2 regions of the Peribacillus sp. NPDC096448 genome follow, and region 1 is predicted to be linked to the other one. Evidence: predicted binding sites of a transcription regulator. Region 1 holds the regulator's gene; the other holds the start of a gene.

The links. Region 1 encodes NrdR, which represses ribonucleotide reductase genes. Its sites were predicted from a motif close to AACACNATATATNGTGTT; they were not measured.
Region 2: the regulator NrdR is predicted to act here: its motif matches at 2,523-2,540, upstream of ACIQ0C_RS02230 (vitamin B12-dependent ribonucleotide reductase).

What each region holds. Positions count from the first base shown of each region.
Region 1 covers NZ_JBIWEU010000001.1:85,704-93,016, forward strand. The annotation lists gene ACIQ0C_RS00385 (glyceraldehyde-3-phosphate dehydrogenase) at 1-46, shown strand, start outside; partial or broken gene ACIQ0C_RS00390 (IS5/IS1182 family transposase) at 196-345, opposite strand; gene speD (adenosylmethionine decarboxylase) at 855-1,235, shown strand; gene nrdR (transcriptional regulator NrdR) at 1,503-1,964, shown strand; gene ACIQ0C_RS00405 (replication initiation and membrane attachment family protein) at 2,029-3,441, shown strand; gene dnaI (primosomal protein DnaI) at 3,428-4,366, shown strand; gene ytxC (sporulation protein YtxC) at 4,488-5,348, shown strand; gene thrS (threonine--tRNA ligase) at 5,739-7,313, shown strand, end outside.
Region 2 covers NZ_JBIWEU010000001.1:442,451-449,763, forward strand. The annotation lists gene gcvPB (aminomethyl-transferring glycine dehydrogenase subunit GcvPB) at 1-740, shown strand, start outside; gene ACIQ0C_RS02220 (rhodanese-like domain-containing protein) at 880-1,263, opposite strand; gene ACIQ0C_RS02225 (lipoate--protein ligase family protein) at 1,466-2,302, shown strand; gene ACIQ0C_RS02230 (vitamin B12-dependent ribonucleotide reductase) at 2,691-5,261, shown strand; gene ACIQ0C_RS02235 (hypothetical protein) at 5,412-5,597, opposite strand; gene splB (spore photoproduct lyase) at 5,735-6,760, shown strand; gene ACIQ0C_RS02245 (patatin-like phospholipase family protein) at 6,845-7,313, shown strand, end outside.

The sequences.
Region 1 (7,313 bases):
TTCCGAGTTGAAAAAAACTTCCGAAGTCGAATTATCAGTAAAATAAAATCAAAAAACCGTGCCTGCTAAAATTTTTTAGCAGGCCATTTTGGATTTGAAGTAGTTATAGAGAATAGTGACCTAACTCATACCATACTTTTCTTTTGCATCTGCGGCAACTGCAATTTTCCCAATCACTTGTTCAACCAGAGGCTATAAGATATGGCCACCATGTGTATTTCCAGGTGTTACTATCGTCCCCAACACAAATCCATTGCGGTCTGATACCGCATGAAACGAACGGGCGTACTTGCTTTGTCCGTTCACATAGTAGCCACTCTCAGGGTCAGTTGAACTGTCTTTAATCGCCTAGGGTTTTTTTACTTAAATAGACTGAAGGCAAAAGGAGTTTCTATCTTAATGTTAAAACAAAGTTGATTGGAGCGAGTGCCCTTCGTTCCAATCAACGTCCAAATTTTAAAATCCTAAAAAATTGTAGACAAACTCAATTACGAGATGGTCCGCATTTTAAGCCCACTAAAATTTTTTTAGCGGGCTATTTTTAATGCAGTGATCAATCAGTTCCTGGCTGCTTTATGGCGCTGAATAAACCGAAGACAGAATTTGCTCCACATTGGAACCTTCGTTATATCCCAATTACATATAAAGTTTATCTTTCCAAAAATTCAATTTGGAGTTGCAAAAAAAATTCAAACCATATATACTATGAATCGTGAACTTCTTCAAAAGCGGTTTGCATGATGGCTACTTAAAGGGTTAGGACCTCTTTGGACTAACTTTCCCCCGTGGTAGTTATCAGAACTTATTTTTAAATCATGGTAAGGGGGAAGCTTAATATGGAAACAGCTTACACTATGGAAACAATGGGTAGACATGTCATTTCTGAACTTTGGGGTTGTGACTTTGAAAAACTGAACAATATCGATTTAATTGAAAAGATTTTTGTTGATGCTGCTTTGAAATCAGGTGCAGAGGTACGAGAAGTTGCCTTTCACAAATTTGCTCCACAAGGAGTCAGCGGGGTTGTCATCATTTCTGAATCACACTTAACGATTCACAGTTTTCCAGAACACGGCTATGCGAGCATTGATGTCTATACATGCGGTAACTTGGATCCGAATATTGCGGCAGATTATATTGCAGAAGCTTTGAATGCGCAAACACGTGAAAACATAGAATTACCACGTGGATTAGGTCCTGTACAAATGAAAAAAGCCAATATAAGTGCCCTATAAAAAAATGTATACACAGAGATGCCATGGGTGCATCTCTTTTTTAATGCAATGAATCGGCAGTCTGCTTCACTTTATTGGAGAGGATTGCCTTGTAGCGCATGCCCTTGACAACGGTGCCTAAACGGCAGGACAAAAAGTGCCTGCTGCCGGAAGTTACACTTTTTACTTGTACTGGCCGTTCCTTTTAATATAAGATTAAGATAGAGAAGTAATTCCTTGGGGAACATTAGATAGGGGAGTCCTACATAAAATACGGAGCTGATAATGATGAAATGCCCATCATGTCAATATAACGGAACAAGAGTGCTCGATTCCAGGCCAGTCGATGAAAGTAAATCGATTCGACGACGCCGTGAATGTGAGGCATGTGGTTTTCGATTCACGACATTTGAAAAGGTGGAGGAAACACCGCTTATTGTAGTGAAAAAGGGCGGGACACGTGAAGAGTTCAGTCGTGATAAAATCCTGCGTGGCTTAATCAGGGCTTGCGAAAAACGTCCGGTTCCCTTGAAAGAACTAGAGCAAATTACCAGTTATGTAGAAAAAGAACTACGCAACCAGGGCATATCGGAAGTGAAAAGCGACAGTGTCGGCGAAATGGTAATGGACAAGCTGGCGGAAGTCGATGAGGTTGCCTACGTAAGGTTCGCATCCGTCTATCGACAATTTAAAGATATCAATGTCTTTATCGATGAATTGAAAGATTTAATAAATAAAGAAAGAAAGTAGAGCTGAAGATTCACTTTGGCTCTTTTTTCACTACATCTTTTGAAAGGTTTGAATGGAGATGTCAATGCATTGGCAAGAATTGCTCCCAGCGGATTCATATTTGGTCTCATCTGCGGGGCTGCTTCATGATTATGATCGGAAAATACTTACCCGACTATATCAACCTCTTATTGGACCTATCTGCATTAGCCTATATATGACGTTATGGAGTGAGTTGGAGGAAAACAGGCTATGGTCGGAAACCTCCTCGCATTATCAATTAATGAATACGATCGGCCTTAAGTTAGGTGATATTTACGAAGCACGGCTTTTACTTGAAGGAATCGGTCTGTTGAATGTATATAGGAAATCGAAAAATGATACGAAGGAATTCATCTATGAGTTAAACCCGCCGCTTTCACCCCAGCAGTTTTTCACGGATGGAATGCTGAATATTTACTTATACAAAAAAATCGGTAAAGTGCAATTCAACCGGTTAAAGAGATTCTTTTGTGATGACCATATCTTAACAGATCAATATGAAGGTGTGACTAAATCTTTTGCGGAAGTATTCTCATCAGATCATTTGGACTCTTTATATGTAACGGATGAAGCGAAAAACGAATGGAAACCGCTGTCTGAACAGCAATTCATCGATCGGTCGGAAGGCGTCGAGCCATCGGGGTTTGATGACTTATTTGATTTTGACCTTTTATTTGCCGGGATGAAATCCTCTATCGTGCCGAAAAAGGCGTTTACTCCGAAAATAAAAAGTACGATTGCCAAACTTGCTTTCTTATATGGCATTGATCCGCTGGAAATGCAAAAACTAGTCATGGATGCCGTTTCATTGGATGATGAGATTGATGAGGAAATGCTTAGAAAGGCGGCAAGGCACTGGTACCAGATCGAACGGCAGGCCGATATGCCTTCCCTTGTCAATCGGGTGCAGCCAATTCGTGAACGGACACAAAAAGAAGAACCGAAAACAAAGGAACAAGAGTTAATCCGTCATTTGGAGACGATTTCTCCAAGGGAGCGGCTGATGCAATTGTCTGGCGGTGCAGAACCGTCAAGCGGTGATTTGAAAGTGGTTGAGGGCGTGATGATCAATCAAAAGCTGAATCCGGGTGTAGTCAATGTCTTGATTGAATATGTCATGCTAAAAACGGATATGAAGTTCACGAAGGGTTATGTGGAAAAGCTGGCGGGCCATTGGGCACGGCTGAAGGTGTCCACGGTCGTCGAGGCGATGGAACTGGCTAAAAATGAACATAGGAAATATCAGGACTGGGCTCAAGGAAGCAGGAATGCTGCGAAGGGCAGCCGGAAAAAGGCGATACGGGAAGAAGTGGTTCCGGAGTGGCTTGAGAAAAAAGAAGAAGCACAGCAGGAGCAGGATGCAGATCAGCCTGAATTGAATGCCCAGAAACGCGAGCTTCAGGAAATATGGAAGCAGTGGAAAGCAGGAGGTGAAATGAACGATGGAAAAGATTAATAGATCCCTTAATAAATTGGCCAATACAAACCAATTCCAACAGCGTTATGAAAAGCTGAAACAGGAGATTTTTGAAGACGAACAAGTGCGGTTATTTTTGAATGCCAACAGTTCGACGGTCACGAAGGAAATGATCGATAAAAATTTGGGGAAGCTTTATGAGTTCACTTCACAGAGCAATAAATGTGATAAATGTCCAAGCCTGAATGGCTGCATCAATATGATGCAAGGGTATTATCCTAAATTGGTGGTTCAAGGGAAGGCTTTGAACCTGCATTATGAAATATGCCCGCGGAAATTGGCAGAGGATGAAAAGCGAAAACGGGAAAAATTGATCCGCAGCCTATATGTACCGAAGGATATTTTAAAGGCGACCATTGAGGACTTTACCCAAACGGATAATGAAAACAAACGCTTGGGTGTTTTAAGTAAAGCGATGTCGTTCATTATGGAATATGAGCCAGGTAAAAGGCAAAAAGGTTTATATATTTATGGCAAATTCGGTGTTGGGAAAACGTACTTATTAGGTGCGATTGCCAATGAACTTGCAGAAAGGCAAATTTCCTCCCTTATTGTTTATGTACCTGACTACTTGAGGGAACTTAAGGGATCGATAGGTGATAATACGGTCAATGAAAAAATAGAGATGGTGAAAACGGCACCTGTCCTCATGCTGGATGATATTGGAGCGGAGTCCATGACGAGCTGGGGACGCGATGAGGTTTTTGGTCCGATTTTGCAATTTAGGATGCTGGAAAATCTGCCGACGTTTTTCACTTCGAATTTTGACTTGAATGGCCTGGAGAACCACCTGACCTTTTCACAGCGTGGTGAGAAGGAAGAAGTGAAGGCGGCCAGGGTACTGGAAAGAATTCAATATTTAGCTGAGCCGGTCAAGCTTGATGGCGTGAATCGGAGAAGATGAAGAAAAGTGGTCTCTTAATGGAGGTCACTTTTTTCTTCTTACAAGGCCCATCCTACTTCTAAACACGTCCCCATCCCCATATACATGAAAAAAGAAGCAAGGGGGAAGGGGGGATGTCGTAGTGCAAATTTCGTTTCAAAACGATTCAGAGGCATTGAAATTACTGAATTTCGTTTCTGTCCATCCATTGGGGGCAGAATTTCAAGCATATATTCGATTTCTTCCGCAACAAGGCATGCATGTGGATATGACGGAGTCTTCAGGTGATGAATGGCTAATTCTGCTTCGAGATGCATTTCATTCTTTTTTATTGGAAGAAAAGACGCTACCTGTTCTGGAGCAAATAATAGTCAGTAAATTTTTTTATAGGGAACGGGAAGAAATTGAAGCCATCATTGAAATTGCATCATCGATCATCGAGGCGGAAAGAGCCAGGAATCAAGATGAAGCATTCAGTACGGAGAAACGATTGATAGAGGAAGGACTTCAAAGCATCTTGGCTGGGAAGGTATCTTTTTCATTCGATTCTTTTACGACCTTCCGGTTGAAATCGTTTCAGCACACTTTGGAGAAGTATGTCGTCAAGGCGATTGATGAATATAAGCTGGAACAGGATTATCAAAATTTCATTGCTACGCTCCGTGATTGCCTTCATGGGCAGGAGTCGAAATTAAGGAAGCTCCACCTGGTCAACCAGGATGGTTTTCACTTCTATGATCAGAAATTCAGCAAACTCGACCGTCCAAAAATCAATAGTATGATCGACAGGAGGCTTCTTGCCAAAAGTTCACTTTTTCTCGATACGGTGATACTTGCCCCGCTTTTATCGATTGCTCCTGAAAACTTGTGCATCTATACCGATGACAAGGAAGAGGGGCTGATCCAGACCATTTCAAGGATTTTCGAAGAACGGGCGACTATCTTGCCACTTTCGTCATTTACTATGCATTTGAATGATCTTTCGTGGAAAAAAGAAAATTAACCTTGATTTTCACCGTATAACAAATTATAATTTCCTACATACTATTAAAAAACTAAAAGTTATGATGAGGACAAGGGTATTCTAGTCGCCGATTATCAGAGAGGGGAGCCAACAGGCTGTAAGCTTCCTATTCGCATGGAACACTTACCACCTTTAAACTTCGGCTCGGAAAGCAGGCATTCTGCGAATATGAGCTGACGGGAAGCTGCCGTTACCAAGTTACAAGTGCCATTTTGCCGTGAGAAGCAAGATGGAACGAGGGTGGAACCGCGGGTTAATGATATTTATTACTAAGCTCGTCCCTGTTTTATACAGGGGCGGGCTTTTTTGTGTTGTAATGGAATCAAAAACCTGTAATTTGTTCGAACAAATAAGAAGGAGTGAAACTGAATGTCAGAATTACTGAAAATATCTTTTCCTGACGGAGCGGTTAAGGAGTTTGCTAAAGGCACAACAACTGAAGACATCGCTGCATCCATCAGTCCTGGTTTAAGGAAAAAATCCATTGCCGGAAAATTCAATGGTGAATTATATGATTTGAAACGTCCGATTGAACAAGATGGTACAATCGAAATCGTCACACAGGACGCAGCGGATGCTCTTGAAGTATTGCGTCACAGTACAGCGCACTTGATGGCACAAGCGATCAAACGTTTGTACAAAAACGCTAAATTCGGCGTAGGGCCAGTCATCGAGGGCGGCTTTTACTATGATATGGATCTGGAGGAATCATTGACTCCCGAAGACCTTCCATTGATTGAAAAAGAAATGAAGAAAATTGTCAACGAAAACCTGGAAATTTCCCGCATCGAAGTGAGTCGTGATGAAGCGATTTCCCGTTTTAAAGAAATCGGCGACGAGTATAAATTGGAGTTGATCGATGCGATTCCTGCCGATCAGCAGGTAACGCTTTATGAGCAAGGGGAATTCTTTGACCTTTGTCGTGGAATTCATGTTCCATCAACGGGGAAAATCAAAGAATTCAAGCTATTGAGCATCGCTGGAGCATACTGGAGAGGCGATAGCAAAAATAAAATGCTTCAACGCATTTACGGTACGGCTTTCTATAAAAAAGAAGATTTAGCCGAACACCTGCGTCTCCTTGAAGAAGCCAAGGAACGTGACCATCGTAAAATCGGCAAAGAATTGGACTTGTTCATGAGCTCACAGAAAGTAGGACAAGGGCTGCCGATGTGGTTGCCAAAAGGCGCGACAATTCGCCGTACAATCGAAAGATACATTGTAGACAAGGAAGAACGTTTGGGTTATGACCATGTCTACACACCTGTAATGGGAAGCGTGGACCTTTATAAAACATCTGGACATTGGGATCATTACCAGGACGGCATGTTCCCGGTCATGGAGATGGAAAACGAACAGCTTGTCCTGCGTCCGATGAACTGTCCGCATCACATGATGGTCTATAAAAACAGCATCCACAGCTACCGCGAACTGCCAATCCGGATTGCCGAGCTAGGCTTGATGCACCGCTATGAAATGTCAGGTGCCCTTTCAGGCCTTCAGCGTGTGCGCGGGATGACATTGAATGATGCGCATATTTTCGTCCGTCCGGACCAAATCAAAGAAGAGTTCAAGCGCGTTGTGAACCTTGTTCTGGAAGTATATAAAGATTTCGATATCAAGGATTATTCATTCCGTCTGTCTTATCGCGATCCTCAGGATACAGAAAAATACTTCGATGATGATGACATGTGGGAAAAAGCGCAAAGCATGTTAAAAGGCGCCATGGATGAACTTGGTCTGGATTACTTTGAAGCGGAAGGTGAAGCGGCATTCTACGGTCCTAAGCTTGATGTTCAGGTGCGTACTGCCTTAGGGAAAGATGAAACGCTTTCCACTGTTCAGCTTGATTTCTTGCTTCCTGAACGTTTCGATCTTAATTACGTAGGTGAGGACGGCAAGCAGCACCGTCCGGTTGTTATCCACCGCGGCGTCGTTTCCACA
Region 2 (7,313 bases), 360 kb from region 1:
GTGGAAAGCTTTATTATGATGGAGCGAATCTGAATGCAGTCCTATCAAAAGCACGGCCGGGTGACATGGGCTTTGATGTTGTTCACTTAAATCTCCATAAAACATTCACAGGTCCTCATGGCGGCGGCGGCCCGGGTTCTGGTCCTGTAGGTGTGAAGTCGGACTTGATCCCTTACTTGCCTAAACCTCTTGTAGTCAAACAAGGTGAGCAATTCGTTCTTGATTATAATCGTCCGCAATCCATTGGCAGGGTAAAACCTTATTATGGTAATTTCGGGATAAACGTGAGGGCATATACGTACATTCGTTCAATGGGTCCTGATGGCCTTAAAGCTGTCACCGAAAATGCGGTCATCAATGCCAATTATATGATGCGCAGGTTGGAACCTTATTTTGACTTACCATATAATCGTCATTGTAAGCACGAATTCGTATTAAGCGGACGCCGCCAAAAGAAATTGGGGGTAAGGACTCTCGATATAGCTAAAAGATTGCTGGATTTCGGGTATCATCCTCCAACCATTTACTTCCCGTTGAACGTGGAAGAAGGAATGATGATAGAACCGACTGAAACCGAGTCAAAAGAAACGTTGGATGCATTCATCGATGCGATGATCCAGATTGCCAAGGAAGCGGAAGAAACCCCGGAAATCGTTCAGGAAGCTCCGCATACAACCGTTATAAAGCGGCTTGATGAAACTCTTGCTGCAAGAAAACCTATTTTACGTTATCAAGCCTAGACTAGAAGCTTAACCGAAAAAAATCCCTGCCTGCCGGCGGGGATTTTTCATGTTTATGTAAGATTTCATTAAAGTACAACATGGAACATTCTTTTACTTGAGCTATTGAATTAAAAAGAGCCCATGCGGAGATGGGGTCTTATTTCTTTGCTTTGATTTTCCCGGTCCACATTTTGAAACCGCCCTTTAGGTGAAAAAGTTCCCTGTAGCCTTTTTTGTATAGCATGGCTGCTGCTCTGCCGCTGATGATTTCACTTTGAGCGTACAAATATACAGGCTTGTCCGGCCTAATTTCGACCAAGCGGGTTTTCATTTGAGTCATAGGGATGTTTCTTGCGCCTAAGATATGACCATTATCGAAATCATTCGGTTCCCGCACATCGATTAGCTGCACTTTTCTGTAGTTAGCGATAAATTCGTCCTGTGTTAGTGTTTTGACGATTTTACGCTGGCGGTACCAATTAAAAAGTGAATACGCAATAACCACTCCTAAGATGATGAGCAGTGTATATAATATTTCCAAACATAAAACTCCCTTCTACCTTAACGAATACAGACAATCTTTATTATATAATTGCTTTACCCAATAATCAAAAAGAATTTTCATCAAAATTCTTCATGACTTGATAGCACTTTCTTTTTTAGAGTGTTAAAGTCTGTTAAACTACTACATGTGAGTTTTTTGTGGGGGATTGAAAAACAGTCTATTGAAACGAGGGGTAAAGATGACTAAAGAAAAATGGGGTTTTATAGATTCGGGGTATTGTTCACCGGCTTTTAACATGGCGCTGGACGAAGCGCTGTTAAACTGGCAAAGCAAAGGGGAAATTCCGCCAATCATACGCTTTTACGGCTGGGATCCAGCGACATTGTCGATCGGTTATTTTCAAAAGGCAGAAGCCGAAATTGATATGGAAGAGGTCAAAAGGCAGGGCCTTGGTTTTGTTCGCAGGCCAACAGGAGGACGAGCGGTACTCCACGAGCATGAATTGACTTATAGCGTAATCGTTCCAGAATCCTATCCGGGAATGCCAACTACCGTTACTGAAGCATATCGTGTCATTTCTGAAGGGATATTAATGGGGTTCAGGAATCTGGGATTGGATGCTTATTTTGCCGTGCCTCGAAGCGATCAGGAAAAAGCGGCGTTAAAATCGCCCAGGTCTTCCGTTTGTTTTGATGCTCCAAGCTGGTATGAACTGGTCGTTGAGGGCAGGAAGGTCGCTGGCAGCGCTCAAACCAGGCAAAAAGGCGTCATCCTTCAGCACGGGTCCATTTTGCTTGAACTTGATGATGATAAGCTCTTTAGCGTATTTAAATTCTCAAATGACAGGGTTAAAGAAAGAATGCAAAAAAACCTAAAAAACAAAGCTGTGGCCATAAATGACATTGCCGGGAGAAAGATTACCATCCCTGAAGCGAAAGAAGCTTTTGAAAAAGGTTTTGCCGAAGGACTTTCGATTGATTTAGAGCCATACGTCCTCACCGAAAAGCAATTGCTGGAAGTGAAGGCCATTGCAGAAAGCAAATATGAAAGCGATGAATGGAATTTCATGAGATAGAGGAAGCATAATTAGAGTGGATAATAAAAAAGTTTTTTCAGATTTGTTTGACCAAATAACACATCCCTTGCAGGGATAAGCCCTGAAAGGGATGGGGAAAAAGCAAGGTCCAAATTAATTGAAATCTGATGAAAAAATATCGTAAATCGACATTTTCCTCCCTTTTGCTAACTATATTAATTGATTTAACGTTTGACAAAATTAAAAGTTATTCAAAATAAACACAATATATAGTAGTTGAAATATTTAATGCGACACTATATATTGATTTTTGAGTTTCGCTATGATAAATTTAGGGTACTTGTTAAGCGAAACGGACATGTAAGGTTACATAAGGATTTTTGCGGCAGCAAGAACGGATCTTGAAACATATAAAGGAGAGGGAATTATGTCGGTTGTAATAAAAGAAGCTTTAAAGGTTGATCTAGAAAGGTTGAATAAGGATATTTCTTTATTTCCCCAGGTTCACCCTGTAACTGCTGATATGAAAATGGCGCATAAGGGAGTGTCCCGTCTAGTCATGCTTGACCGCTATTCTTTTAAGGATACTGAAAAAATCACACTCTCGGCAGGCGATTTCGTCGTGTTGACGATTAAGGAAGATCCGAAATTCCCGGCAAGGGGTCTCGGTTACATCGTTGAGATTGATTGGGAAACCAAAAAAGCCAAGGTATTGGTGGATGAAGAATTCCGTGGCGTATTGGATAATCCGGAGGAAATGGAGACGGGAATTGTAAACCGTCCGCTGGATATAATCGAAAAGCCGCTTGAAATATACTATGAACAAATTGCGAAACGTAATGCAACGGGATTGGCATCAGTGGAAACCACGGAAGAAAAAAGGACGGAATGGTTCAATAAATTCTATGAGGAATTAAAGAACCTTAATTTCGTTCCGGCAGGCCGAGTATTATACGGTGCGGGTTCCAATACGGATGTTACTTATTTCAATTGCTATGTAATGCCATTCGTACCGGATTCACGCGAAGGTATTTCAGAACATAGGAAACAAGTGATGGAAATCATGAGCCGCGGCGGCGGAGTGGGTACGAACGGATCGACACTTCGTCCAAGAAACACTCTGGCAAAAGGGGTAAATGGAAAATCCTCGGGTTCAGTGTCATGGCTTGACGATATTGCAAAACTGACGCATCTTGTTGAACAGGGCGGTAGCAGACGAGGCGCGCAAATGATCATGCTTGCTGATTGGCATCCTGATATTGCAGAGTTCATCATTTCCAAAATGCAAAATCCAAGGATCCTGCGTTACCTAGTGGAAAACACTAAAGATGAAGCCATCAAGAAATATGCGACGGATAAATTGAAATTCACGCCGCACACGGAACAGGAAACGGCTATGTATCAAGGGATCATCAATTATAAGGAGATTCCTGGCCAAGGTGGGTTTAGCGAGAAAATCATTAGGGATGCGGAGGAAAAGATCCGTACAGGTGGAACGTACAGTGTCCATAATTCAGATTTCCTGACCGGAGCCAATATCTCTATTTGCCTGACTAAGGAATTTATGGAAGCAGCGGAACAAGATGCGGAATATGAATTGCGTTTTCCTGATGTTGAAAGCTATAATGCCGAAGAAATGGCCATTTACAATGAAGAATGGCATAATGTCGGTGATGTTCGCGAATGGGAGAAAATGGGTCATAAAGTCCGTGTTTACCGTAAAATCCGCGCTAAAGAGCTTTGGAACTTAATAAACATTTGTGCAACATATTCTGCCGAACCAGGGATTTTCTTTATCGATAATGCTAATGAAATGACGAATGCCAAAGCATATGGTCAACAGGTCGTTGCCACGAACCCTTGTGGAGAACAGCCATTGGCCCCATATTCAGTATGTAACCTTGCGGCTGTCAATCTGGCTGAAATGGCTGATAAAGATAGTAAAACGGTTAATTTCGAGAAACTTAAGCAGACAGTTGAAGTCGGTGTGCGCATGCAGGACAATGTCATTGACGCAACTCCTTATTTCTTGGATGAAAACAAAAAACAGGCACTGGGAGAGCGACGGGTTGGACTTGGTGTAATGGGTCTGCATGACCTGTTGATCTACTGTGAAACGGAATATGGCTCTGAAGAAGGAAATATCCTTGTGGACAAGGTGTTTGAAACGATTGCGACTACAGCTTACAGGGCTTCCGTGGAGCTTGCTAAAGAAAAAGGCAGTTTCCCGTTCCTGATCGGGTCAACGGACAAAGAAACCAAAGAGCTTAGAACACGTTTCACACAAACCGGATTTATGGAAAAAATGCCGGAAGATATCAGGGAAAGTGTTGCTGCACATGGGATCCGTAACTCTCATTTATTGACAGTGGCTCCTACGGGAAGCACAGGAACGATGGTTGGGGTATCAACAGGTCTTGAACCATATTTCTCCTTCACGTATTTCCGCAGCGGCCGTCTTGGTAAATTCATTGAAGTTAAGGCTGACATTGTACAGGAATACTTGGACCGCCATCCAGAAGCCGATACAGAAGAGCTTCCAAAATGGTTCATTTCCGCTATGGAATTAGCTCCGGAAGCACATGCTGATGTTCAATGCATCATTCAACGCTGGATTGACAGCTCAATCAGCAAAACGGTCAATGCTCCAAAAGGATATACTGTCGAACAAGTTGAAAAGGTATATGAACGTCTATACAAAGGCGGAGCAAAAGGCGGTACGGTATATGTGGATGGCAGTCGTGACAGTCAGGTCCTTACGCTCAAAGCGGAAGAAAACCAAATGGACGAGCAGCTTGAAATGGATGAATTGACAGATGTGGAAGAAAAGAAAAAAGTTGTATTGGTCGATACGATAAATGAGCTGCGTTCGACGAATGTTACGATTGGTTCGGAAGTGGGTAACACTTGCCCGGTATGCCGTAAAGGTGAAGTCCAGGAAATGGGCGGATGCAATACTTGCACGAATTGCGGAGCGCAATTGAAATGCGGGCTATAAGCTGATCGAAAGGAAGTCGTTAAGTATGCTGCAAAGCTATCTTAACGGCTTTTTTTAGAGTCATAAATGCAGGGTAGTGACAGTCTGTTCAATTAAATACCAATAGAGAAGACCGAATCATCGTAAATTCGGTCTTCTTTTCGTGTTCAATCAACCATTTTCATTTTGCTGCCCTATTTCCTTTTCGGCTAGATATTGGTTGCCATCTTTTAATACCGAAAATTTATCGACCGAGTCTCCAGGTATATTCCTTGGATTTGGAAATTTATTATCCGTTTGGACGGTGATCGTTTGTTTCCCCATTCCATTTGTCAAGAATTCTCGTTTATTAGTCATATCGCATCTCCTTCATTTTGAATTTCCAAGTAAAAACAATCATGAGGATAAAAGAATAAAGAAAAACTATCCTTATGAATTAGATTGTGTAGTTCGATTGAAAGTATGAACAAATCGAAAAAAGAATGGAGATCGAAATGAAACCATTTATGCCACAGTTAGTATATATCGAGCCCAGGGCACTGGAATACCCGCTCGGTCGGGAATTGAAAAAGAATTTCGAAGGTTTGAACATTGAAATCCGTGAGACCACATCGCATAACCAAATTAGGGATCTTCCTGGAGAAAATGATCTTCAAAAATATCGTGTCGCCAAATCGACTCTCGTGGTAGGTATCAGAAAAACATTGAAATTCGATTCTTCAAAGCCATCTGCTGAATATGCCATCCCTCTTGCTACAGGGTGCATGGGGCATTGTCACTATTGTTATTTACAGACGACACTCGGATCAAAGCCCTATATTCGGACATATGTGAATCTTGACGAGATTTTCGAGGCAGCCGAAAAATATATAAATGAGAGAAAGCCTGAAATTACTCGTTTTGAGGCAGCCTGTACATCGGACATCGTCGGAATTGATCATTTGACACATTCGTTAAAAAGGGCCATAGAGTATTTTGGGAAAAGTGAATATGGGGTTCTAAGGTTCGTCACTAAATTCCATCATGTCGACCATCTGTTGGATGCTGAACATAATGGAAAAACGAGATTTCGCTTCAGTATAAATTCACGTTATGTGATCAAGAATTTCGAACCCGGGACTTCAAGCTTCGAAGAACGGATGGAAGCGGCACGAAAAGTGGCAGGTGCCGGATATCCCCTTGGTTTTATCGTTGCTCCAATATACCGTCATGAAGAATGGAAGGAGGGCTACCATGAATTATTCGAACGGTTGAGTGAGGCTTTAAAAGGGGTGGATATCCCTGACTTGACTTTCGAATTAATCCAGCATCGGTTTACTGGTCCAGCAAAAAAAGTGATTCAAAAAAACTACCCGAAAACAAAATTGGAACTGGATGAAACGAAGCGTAAATATAAATGGGGCCGATATGGAATTGGTAAATATGTTTATCAAAAAGAAGAAGCCGCAGAACTGGAAACGACCATTCGTGGGTATATTGCGGAATTCTTCCCGAAAGCGGAAATTCAGTATTTTACCTGAATCAAGGCAAATTCTTCTTAAAACTGTCATAAATCGCTCTAATCCTGCTTAGAAATGTAAAGACCGGATTAGGGGAGGGCAGCTATGATTATTGACGGCGTTTTTTCCGGAGGCGGGATTAAAGGCTATGGTTTAGTGGGAGCCCTGCAGGAATTAGAAGAAAAGGGATTTGTATTCCATCGAACAGCAGGTACAAGTGCAGGATCCATCATTGCAGCTTTCGTAGCAGCTGGGTACACGGGAAAAGAAATGGAAAAGCTTTTTCTTGATATAGATTTAAGCGGCCTGCTGGATAAAAGGCGTGGTCTTTTGCCTATCCCATTTGCCAAATGGCTCCTTTTATACTGGAAACTGGGCCTTTATAAAGGCAACGCTTTGGAAGCCTGGGTCGCCGGTAAACTTGCCGAAAGGAATGTAATCACCTTTAAGGATGTTCGACCGAAATCACTCCGTATCATAACCTCTGACATTTCAAATGGGAAATTGGTCGTACTGCCTGATGATTTACCGAATTATGGAATAGATCCGGGCGCTTTTCCAGTGGCAAAGGCAG